Regions from separate parts of the Streptomyces chisholmiae genome, predicted to be linked through region 3. Evidence: riboswitches for the same ligand, from Rfam matches in the RefSeq annotation. Region 3 holds a riboswitch; each other region holds the start of a gene.
What was found. Region 3 has a riboswitch for cobalamin ahead of RM844_RS10635 (prenyltransferase/squalene oxidase repeat-containing protein). Riboswitches for the same ligand answer to the same signal wherever they lie in the genome.
Positions count from the first base shown of each region.

Region 1 (3,267 bases), on a different contig from region 3:
CGAGCGCCAGCAGCCGGCCGGCGCCGAGCACCGCCACCCGGTCGCAGAGCGCCTCCGCCTCGTCCATGAAGTGGCTGACCAGCACCACCGTCACGCCCAGCGTCCGCAGCTCCCGGACCATCGCCCAGGTGGCGCGCCTGGCATAGGGATCGAGCCCGGTGGTCAGCTCGTCCAACACCACCAGCTCCGGCTTTCCCACCAGGGCCAGCGCGATCAGCAGCCGCTGCCGCCAGCCGCCGGACAGCTTGTTGAAGGCGGTGTTCCGCCGGTCGGTCAGCTCCCAGGTGGCCATCAGCTCCCGCCAGTCGGCCGGCTCGCGGTAGAAGGTGCTGTACAGGCGCAGCGCCTCGCCGACCCGCAGCTCCCCCGGCAGCCGGCTGTCCTGCAACTGGACGCCGATCCGCTGGTGCAGCGCGGACCGCTCCCGCCACGGGTCGTGGCCCAGCACCCGCACCGTGCCGCCGTCCGGCCGGCGCAGCCCGCTGAGGCACTCCACCAGGGTCGTCTTGCCACCGCCGTTGGGGCCGGCCAGCCCGAAGATCTCGCCGCGCCCGACCTGGAACGACACCCCGTCCACCGCGGTCCGCTCCGGGTAGCTCTTGCGTAGCCCGGTCACCTCGATCACGTTCATGTCCACCACGCTCGCCGCCCGGCCCGGCGGCCACCATCGACCGGGTGGTTGATCCAGGTCATCCCCCACCCCTGCCCCCGGCCCCCGCGGTGGCGCGCCGGATCTCGCGGAGCGGGCGCTCCTGCCAGGACGGGCGGTGGCGGCTAGGGTGGCGGACGCAGCTGGTTCGCCCTGCCCGCCAGGCAGGCGCGTCGCAAGAGGGAACCCGGTGGGAATCCGGGACTGCCCCGCAGCGGTGAGCGGGAACGACCGCCGTCACACGCACTGGACCCGGCCGGGTCTGGGAAGCGACGGCCAGTAGGTCCGCGTCCCCGCGCGCTCGACTCCGAGCCGCCGGGGGCGTGGTCGCCCGCGAGTCCGAAGACCTGCCACTGCCCGCGCGCGACGGTCGCGCGCGGAGGTTCGGTGGCCTCGTGGGCGGGTCGCGTGACCGACGACCGGTGTCCGACGTGCGGCGACGCGCGTCCCGAGCACCGCCGTCGCCGCGCCTTCGCGCCTCCTTCCGGTCCCCGAACCCGACGGGACACATCTCGCGAAGGAGAGTTCCTTGACCACCAAGCCCGCAGCCGCGGCGGTCCGTGCCACCGTGCACGGCTATCCCCGCCAGGGTTCCGACCGGCAGCTGAAGAAGGCGATCGAGCGCTACTGGAAGGGCCGGCTGACCGCCGACGCCCTGCTGGCGACCGCCGCCGAACTCCGCGCCGACGCCTGGCGCCAGCTGGCAGAAGCCGGCCTGGACGAGGTCCCCACCGGCGACTTCTCGCTCTACGACCACGTGCTGGACACCAGCGTGATGGTCGGCGCCATCCCCGAGCGGCACCGCGCCGCCTACGCCGCCGACCCGCTGGCCGGCTACTTCGCCATGGCGCGCGGCACCCAGGAGGTCGCGCCGCTGGAGATGACCAAGTGGTTCGACACCAACTACCACTACCTGGTCCCCGAACTCGGCCCGGACACCGTCTTCGCCGCCGACCCGGCCAAGCAGCTCGCCGAGTTCGGCGAGGCCCGCGCGCTGGGGCTGACCGCCAGGCCGGTGCTGGTCGGCCCCGTCACCTACCTGCTGCTGGCCAAGCCGGCGCCCGGGGTGGCCGCTGACTTCGAGCCGCTCAGCCTGCTGGACCGGCTGTTGCCGGTCTACGCCGAGGTGCTCGCCGACCTGCGCGCGCGGGGCGCCGAGTGGGTGCAGCTGGACGAGCCGGCCCTCACCCAGGACCGCACCCCGGCCGAACTGGCCGCCGCCGAACGCGCCTACCGGGTGCTGGGCACCGGCGCCGACCGGCCGCGGCTGCTGGTCGCCGCCTACTTCGACCGGCTCGGCGAGGCGCTGCCGGTGCTGGCCAAGGCGCCCGTCGACGGCCTGGCCCTGGACCTGACCGGCCCGGCCGCCCGGAACCTGGACGACCTGGCCGCGGCCGGCGGCCTGCCGGGCAAGCGGCTGGTCGCCGGCGTGGTCGACGGCCGCAACGTGTGGATCAACGACCTGGAGCGGTCGTTGGCCACCCTGGCCACGCTGCTCGGCCTCGCCGACCGGGTCGACGTGGCCGCCTCCTGCTCGCTGCTGCACGTCCCGCTGGACGCCGCCGCCGAGCGGGACATCGACCCGCAGATCCTGCGCTGGCTGGCGTTCGCCCGGCAGAAGGTGACCGAGCTGGTCACCCTGGCCCGCGGACTGACCCGGGGCAGCGACGCGATCGCCGCCCAACTGGCCGCCAACCGAGCCGACCTGGCCTCCCGGGCCGGCTCCCCGATCACCCACGACCCGGCGGTCCGGGCCCGGGCCGCGGCCGTCGTACCCGCCGACGCCCGCCGCTCGGCGCCCTACCCGGAGCGGGCCGCCGCGCAGCGCGCCAGGCTCGGGCTGCCGCCGCTGCCCACCACCACCATCGGCTCCTTCCCGCAGACCACCGAGCTGCGTGCGGCCCGCGCCGAGCTGCGCGCCGGCCGGCTGGACGAGGCCGGCTACCAGGAGCGGGTCCGCCGGGAGATCCAGGAGACCATCGCCTTCCAGGAACGGGCCGGGCTGGACGTGCTGGTGCACGGCGAGCCGGAACGCAACGACATGGTGCAGTACTTCGCCGAGCGGCTGACCGGCTACCTGGCCACCCAGCACGGCTGGGTGCAGTCCTACGGCACCCGGTACGTCCGCCCGCCGATCCTGGCCGGCGACATCTCCCGGCCGGAGCCGATGACCGTGGCCTGGACCGGCTACGCCCAGTCGCTCACCGAGCGGCCGGTCAAGGGGATGCTGACCGGGCCGGTCACGATGCTCGCCTGGTCCTTCGTCCGGGACGACCTGCCCAGGGGCGAGACGGCGCGGCAGGTCGCGCTGGCCCTGCGGGACGAGGTGGTCGACCTGGAGGCGGCCGGCAGCGCGGTGATCCAGGTGGACGAGCCGGCGCTGCGCGAGACGCTGCCGCTGCGGGCCGCCGACCAGCCGGCCTACCTGGCCTGGGCCACCGAGGCGTTCCGGCTGACCACGGCCGGCGTCCGGGCGGACACTCAGATCCACACCCACATGTGCTACGCCGAGTTCGGCGACATCCTGCGGGCCATCGACGACCTGGACGCGGACGTGATCAGCCTGGAGGCGGCCCGCTCGCACATGCAGGTGGCCAGGGAACTCGCCGCCGCCCACT
Region 1 is NZ_JAVREO010000009.1:262,433-265,699, forward strand. It holds gene RM844_RS17290 (ABC transporter ATP-binding protein) at 1-631, opposite strand, end outside; cobalamin riboswitch at 794-1,002, shown strand; gene metE (5-methyltetrahydropteroyltriglutamate--homocysteine S-methyltransferase) at 1,179-3,267, shown strand, end outside.
Region 1: another riboswitch for cobalamin. It lies ahead of metE (5-methyltetrahydropteroyltriglutamate--homocysteine S-methyltransferase); the one in region 3 lies ahead of RM844_RS10635 (prenyltransferase/squalene oxidase repeat-containing protein).

Region 2 (3,267 bases), on a different contig from region 3:
CCATGCCACGCCGTCACCCCCGAGGAGCCGATCCGACACCCCCCACCCGCCGCCGCACCGGCCGGCTGTTGGCCGCCGCCGTGCTGGCCGCCGCCGTCCCGCTGGGCGGGCTCGCCTGGTCGGCCGGCGCCGCCGAGGAGGAGACCGCCCGGCCGGCCGCGGTGCCGCTGGAGCAGCTGACGCTGGCCACCGAGCAGGTGGCGACGGGCCTGGCCAGGCCCACCGCGATCACCGCGCCGGACGACGGCAGCGACCGGCTGTTCATCACCGAGAAGCGCGGCACGATCCGGGTCCACGACCCGGCGACCGGCCTGGCCGACGAGCCGCTGGCCGACCTCACCGACGTGGTGACCGGCGCCGGCAACGAGCGTGGCCTGCTCGGCATCGAGGCCGCCCCGGACTTCGCCACCAGCCAGCTGCTGTACGTCGCCTACACCGCCCTGCCGGACGGCGACGTGACGCTGGCCCGCTACGACCTGGCCGCCGGCGACCTGGAGGTGCTGCTGTCCGAGCCGCACCCGCAGACCAACCACAACGGCGGCCAGCTGGCGTTCGGCCCCGACGGGTACCTCTACTGGGGCCTGGGCGACGGCGGCGGCGCGGGCGACCCGGACGGCAACGGGCAGCGCCTGGACACCCTGGCCGGCAGCGTCCTGCGGCTGGACGTCAGCCAGTCCTGCGGTGAACTCGCCTACTGCGTGCCGGCGGACAACCCGTTCGTCGACGAGGCCGGGGCGCGCGGCGAGATCTGGGCCTACGGGCTGCGCAACCCGTGGCGGTTCTCCTTCGACCAGGCCGACGGCTCGCTGTGGATCGGCGATGTCGGCCAGGGCGCCTGGGAGGAGGTCAACCACCTGGCGGCGGACGGCGGCGGGGCCAACCTCGGCTGGGCCTGCCGGGAGGGGTTGGCCGAGTTCGACCCGGGCCAGTGCCGGGAGGGCGCCACGCTGACCGACCCGGTCTTCACCTACGCCACCTCGACCGAGGGCTGCGCGGTGATCGGCGGGCACGTCTACCGGGGCGCCGAGTTCGCCGACCTGGCGGCGGGCACCTATGTGGCCACCGACTACTGCTCCAGCAGCGCGTGGGCGCTGCGCGCGGACGGTTCGGGCGACTACCAGTCCGCGGTGATCGGGGAGTTCCCGACCCAGGTGACCGCGTTCGGGGAGACCGTGGACGGCGAGCTGTACGTGGTCAACGACCTGCCCGGGCAGCTGCACCGGGTGACGTTCGCGGCGGCCGGCGCCGGGTAACCGGCGGGCCGGCGGGGCGCGTTCGGCCCGGTGCGCTCCCTCACGGGGGAGGCGCGCCGGGCCGCTTCCGTCACCCTGGGCCGTCGAACAGGTGCGCCCTGACTGGTCATATGGGCGGGTTTTCTCTACTCTTGAAAAGATTCCGTCAAGGACGGATGGACAACTCAGCGCGTCTGGTGCGGGGGAAGTCCGGTGCGAATCCGGCGCTGACCTGCAACCGTGAGCGGCGTTCCCCCCAGGGGCGCCGCGAGTCGGAACACCCGGCCGTTCGCGTGGTTTCGCTTCTCACTGTCATGGTTCGCAGCGTGGAGCCCACAGCCCCGGCTGGCCGGCCCCCGCCGCTCGCGTCACGCGTGCGCCGGGGTTTTTCGTGCCCGCGCCGGACGCGTCGGGGGTCACGCGTCGGACCTGGGAAAGGTCAGGTCCCCGATGGCACGCCGTTCCGCCGGCGCCGCCGCGCTCGGCGCGCTGCTGACTCTGCTCGCCGCCCTGTTGGGCCCCGTCGGGGCCGCTTCGGCGGCGGCGCCCGCGCCGGCCAGGCCGGCCGCCGGGACGCCCGGCCACTGCCCGGACGCGTCCGGGGTGACCGTGGTGGTGGACTTCCGCGAGCTGGGCGGCGGCCGGGTGGTGCGCTGCGCCCCGGGGCCACAGGCGGACGGGCTGGCCGCGCTGCGCAACGCCGGCTTCGAGGTGACCGGCACCAACCGCTGGGGCGACTCCTTCGTCTGCCGGATCAACGGCCGCCCCGGCGCCGACTCCGAGCCCTGCGTGGACACCCCGCCGGCCACCGCCTACTGGTCGTACTGGCACGCGGACAACGGCGAGAACTGGACCTACAGCCAGCGCGGCGCGACCTACCGCACGCCGGCCGAGGGCACCTTCGAGGGCTGGTCGTTCTCGCTGGACGCGGACGAGGGCTCGGCCCCGCCGCCCGGCGTCGCCGCCCAGCGGCCGGCCGACGGCGGCTCGGGCGGGGCCGACTCCGGTGGCTCGGGCGGCGGCTCGGCCAGCGGCGGCTCGGGCTCCGGCGGCTCGGGGGGTGCGGGGGGCTCCGGCGGCGGCTCGGACGGCGGCGGCGCCGGGAGTGCCGGCGGCTCCGGCGGCGCGGCCACCGGCGGCTCCGGCTCGGGCGGCGCGGACGGCTCAGGCGGCGCGGACGGCGACGGGGGCCGGGCGCCGGAGCGGGACCAGGAGGCGCCGGAGCCGGACGGCGCCGAGGAGAACGCCGAGCCGGGCGACGAACCGACCGACGAGCCCACCGAGGACGCCGACGAGGACCCGGCGGCCGAGGACGGCACCGAGGTCGGGGCGGCGCCCCAGCCCACCGAGGCGGCCGAGTGGTCGGGCAGCGACGAGGAGTTCGCCCGGGAGCAGGCCGCCAGGGACGACTCCGGCGGCCCGTCCACCGGCACCCTGGCGACGTTCGGCCTGCTGGCCGTGCTGCTCGGCGCCGGCGGCCTCACCGCCTGGCGGCGGCGCCGCGCCGCGGCGGGCCCGGCCGGCACGGCCGACGCCGACGAGCGACCGACCGATGACCGGTGACGGGCGTCGGGCTCGCGGCCGGGCGGCTCGCCCGGCCGCTGCCCCGGGCGCTGCACCCGGGCGCCTGGTGGCTGTGGGCGCTCTGCCTGGCCGTGGTCGCCAGCCGCACCACCAACCCGCTGCTGCTGGCCTGCCTGATCGCGGTCGCCGGGCTGGTGGTGGCGCGTCGCCGCGGGGACGCGCCCTGGGCTCTGTCCTTCCGGATGTACCTGGTCTTCGGCGCGGTGATCGTCGCTCTGCGGGTCCTCTTCCGGATCGTCTTCGGCGGCGGGGGCGGCGAGACGGTGCTGCTCACCCTGCCGGAGATCCCGCTGCCCGAAGCGGCGGCCGGCATCCGGCTGTTGGGGCCGGTGGCCGCCGAGGAGGTGCTCGGTGGGGCGTATGACGGGCTGCGCCTGGCGGCCATGGTGATCTGCGTGGGCGCGGCGAACGCGCTGGCCAACCCCAAGCGGCTGCTGAAGACCCTGCCGGG
Region 2 is NZ_JAVREO010000004.1:399,956-403,222, reverse strand. It holds gene RM844_RS09220 (PQQ-dependent sugar dehydrogenase) at 3-1,253, shown strand; cobalamin riboswitch at 1,374-1,535, shown strand; gene RM844_RS09215 (hypothetical protein) at 1,683-2,795, shown strand; gene RM844_RS09210 (CbiQ family ECF transporter T component) at 2,792-3,267, shown strand, end outside.
Region 2: another riboswitch for cobalamin. It lies ahead of RM844_RS09215 (hypothetical protein); the one in region 3 lies ahead of RM844_RS10635 (prenyltransferase/squalene oxidase repeat-containing protein).

Region 3 (3,267 bases):
CCGCCGTCCTAACGTCGGCGTCGGCGCCATCGCCTGCCCCGGCCCCGCCGCCGGCCCCGGCGTCACCGTCGGCGTCCGCCGCCTCGGCGGCCCCGCCGGCCGTCGCCGTGCCACCGGCGGCCCCGTTCCCGGCCGCTTCGCCGCCGGCCGCCGCCGCGCCGTCCGCCGGCCCGTCCGCCGGGCCCGCGTCGGTGTCGGTGTCCGCCTCCTGGCCCGTCTCCGCGTCCGTCTCCGGACGGCGGCGGAAGCTCAGCAGGGCGCCGATGCCGATGCCGATCACCAGACCGCCGCCGATGATCCACGGCACCGGGCTCGATCCGCCGTCGTCCGAGGCGTCCTCGCCCGCGCCGTTCTGGTCGGCCGCCGCCGGGCCCAACTGGCCGAGCTGGGCCACCAGGTCGGTGCCGCCGAAGTCCTCGGCCGAACCGCCGGTCGCGTGCGCCGCCAGCACCAGCAGGCCCAGCGCCGTCGGGTTCTGGGCGTAGTCGGCCCACTCGGTGTGGTGCGCGCGCAGCCACTCCAGCGGCGCCTCGGCCTCCTCCCGGTGACCGCCGGCCGCCAGCGCCAGCACCGACCGCGCCGTGCTGGCGAAGTCGGGCTGCGGCTCCCCGCCCGGGGGCGTGGAGACCAGGTGGTCGTCACCGTCCGCCAGCACCTCGACCAGCTGGGCGGCGCCGGCCGACCCGGCCCGGGCCTGCGGGCTCGGCTCCTCGTCGGGGGCGGCGGTGCCGTCGGCCGCGCCGTCCCGGCCCTCCTCACCCTCACCCTCGTCCGTGCTCTCGCCCTCGTCCGTCGAGCCGGCGCAGTCCAGCGGGGTCACCGGCGCCTGTGGCGTCTCCGGGTCCACCAGCAGCCCGCTGCCGTAGGCGGCGAGCACCGCGTCCACGGTGGCCATGTCGCTGGCGAACAGCTCGCCCGACTCCGGGTCCGGCTGCCAGGCGAAGGCGCCGCGCTCGTCCTCCGCCGCGTCGCAGCCGAGTTGCAGGGTGCCGAGCGCGCTGTACGGCGAGTTGCCGTCCCGCCGGGTCTCGGCCGGGTCGGCGCCGGTCGCCACGAGGGCGCCGACCACCACGGCGGTGGAGTTCGCGTCGCTGGCGGCGCCCGGGTTGAAGCCCCAGCCGCCGTCCTCGTTCTGCACCCCGGCCAGCCAGGACACCCCGGCGTCCACCGTGTCCTGGTGCCCGCCCACGGCGGCGAGCGCCTGGACGGCCAGCGCGGTGGCGTTGGAGTCGGCCGCGGTCACGTCGGCGCAGGGCTCGGCCGGGTCGGCCCGGAAGGGGAGGAACGAGCCGTCCGCGCACTGCTGCTGGACCAGCCAGTCGACGGCCTCCGGCGCCGTGTCGTGGCCCACGGCGTGCTGGGCCAGCAGCGCGTAGGACTGCCGCCACACGCCGTCGTACTGCGGGTCGGCGTCGCCGAAGAGGCCGTCGGGGGCCTCGGCCGGCACCGGTGCCGTCTCGTCGGCGACCGCGGCCGGCGCCGCCGCCACGCCGACGGCCAGCGCGCCGAGCGCGACGGCCGTCGGCAGCGCGAACGCCGGGCGCCGCGCCCGGGCGCGCGCGTCGGCGGCGTCGGGCGCCGCGCCGTGCGGCGCGCCCCTGACCGAGCTACGGGGGAAGAACACGCGGAAGCCTTTCGCTGTGCCGGCCGCCGGCGCGTTGACCGCCATGGCGCGCGCAGCGCCAAGCGGCACCGGGCGCGACGCCGTACTCCTCGACGGTGCCGGTCGCCGGGCGGCGACCGAAGCCAGTGCCTTTCACGGGCGGGCGTTCCGGCTCACGCGGGCGCCCACGGGCGTCGCGATCACGGCTGCGGGTCAGCGCCGGATTCGCACCGGCTTCCCCCGCTCGTGAGTGAACTGATGGGGGTCACTCTAACGGCCTGGATTCGGCCACCGTCGGCCGGCGCTGACCCCGCGGCCCAGGGCACCGGCGGGGCGCCGGCCGGGGAACGACCGGGCTTCCCCGGCCGCCGGCCCTGGCCGGTCCTCGCCCCCGCCGGCCGGGCCCCGCCCGCCGCGCCGCCCTGCGCCGCGGACCGGGGGGCAGCCTGGTGTCCGCCCCCGGCCAGGGTGATAATCGCCCCACCCGCCGCAATTCCCCCCGTCGACGGGCGAGTAGGGTGCGTACCCGCGAGTAGGTACGCACGCGCCGGCACGCGCCGGCGCGTGAGGACAGTGCGGAACGACCGAGGGAGCGGGTGTGGCGGCGGAGGCCGGGGCGGATCGCCCGATCAGGATCGCGCTGCTCAGCTACAAGGGGAACCCGTTCTGCGGCGGTCAGGGGGTCTATGTCCGCCACCTCTCCCGGGAGCTGGCCGCGCTGGGCCACCAGGTCGAGGTGATCGGCGCCCAGCCCTACCCCGAGCTGGACCCGGAGCCGGGGGTGACCCTGCGCCGGCTGCCCAGCCTGGACCTCTACCGGCAGCCCGACCCGTTCCGCACCCCGAGGCGCGGCGAGTACCGGGACTGGATCGACCTGCTGGAGGTCGGCACCATGTGGACCGGCGGCTTCCCGGAACCACTCACCTTCTCCCTCCGCGCCCGCCGCGAACTCGCCGCGCGCCGCCACGAGTTCGACGTGGTGCACGACAACCAGACACTGGGCTACGGCCTGTTGGGCAGCCGGCGGCTCGGCCTGCCGCTGGTCACCACCATCCACCACCCCATCACCGTGGACCGCCGGCTGGAGTTGGCCGCCGCCGAGGGCTGGCGCCGCCGGTACGCGGTGCGCCGCTGGTACGGCTTCACCCGGATGCAGGGCCGGGTGGCCCGCCGGCTGCCGCACGTGCTCACCGTCTCCAGCTCCTCACGACGGGAGATCGTCGAGGACTTCGGGGTGGCCGAGGCCCGCGTCGCGGTGGTGCCGATCGGCGCGGACACCCGGGTCTTCCACCCCGACCCGGCGGTGCCCAGGGTGCCGGGTCGGATCGTCACCACCTCAAGCGCCGACGCCCCGCTCAAGGGGCTGGTCCACCTCGTCGAGGCGCTCGCCAAGCTGCGCACCGAACGCCCCGACACCCACCTCGTGGTGGTCGGCAACCGGCCCACCACCGGGCCGGTGCACGAGGCCCTGGAACGCTTCGGGCTGGGCCGGGCGGTGGAGTTCGTCAAGGGCATCAGCGACGCCGAGCTGGCCGACCTGGTGCGCGGCGCCCAACTCGCCTGCGTGCCCTCCCTGTACGAGGGGTTCTGTCTGCCGGCCGCCGAGGCGATGGCCGCCGGCACCCCGCTGGTGGCCACCACCGGCGGCGCCATCCCCGAGGTCA
Region 3 is NZ_JAVREO010000005.1:231,693-234,959, reverse strand. It holds gene RM844_RS10635 (prenyltransferase/squalene oxidase repeat-containing protein) at 1-1,624, opposite strand, end outside; cobalamin riboswitch at 1,745-1,878, opposite strand; gene RM844_RS10630 (glycosyltransferase family 4 protein) at 2,202-3,267, shown strand, end outside.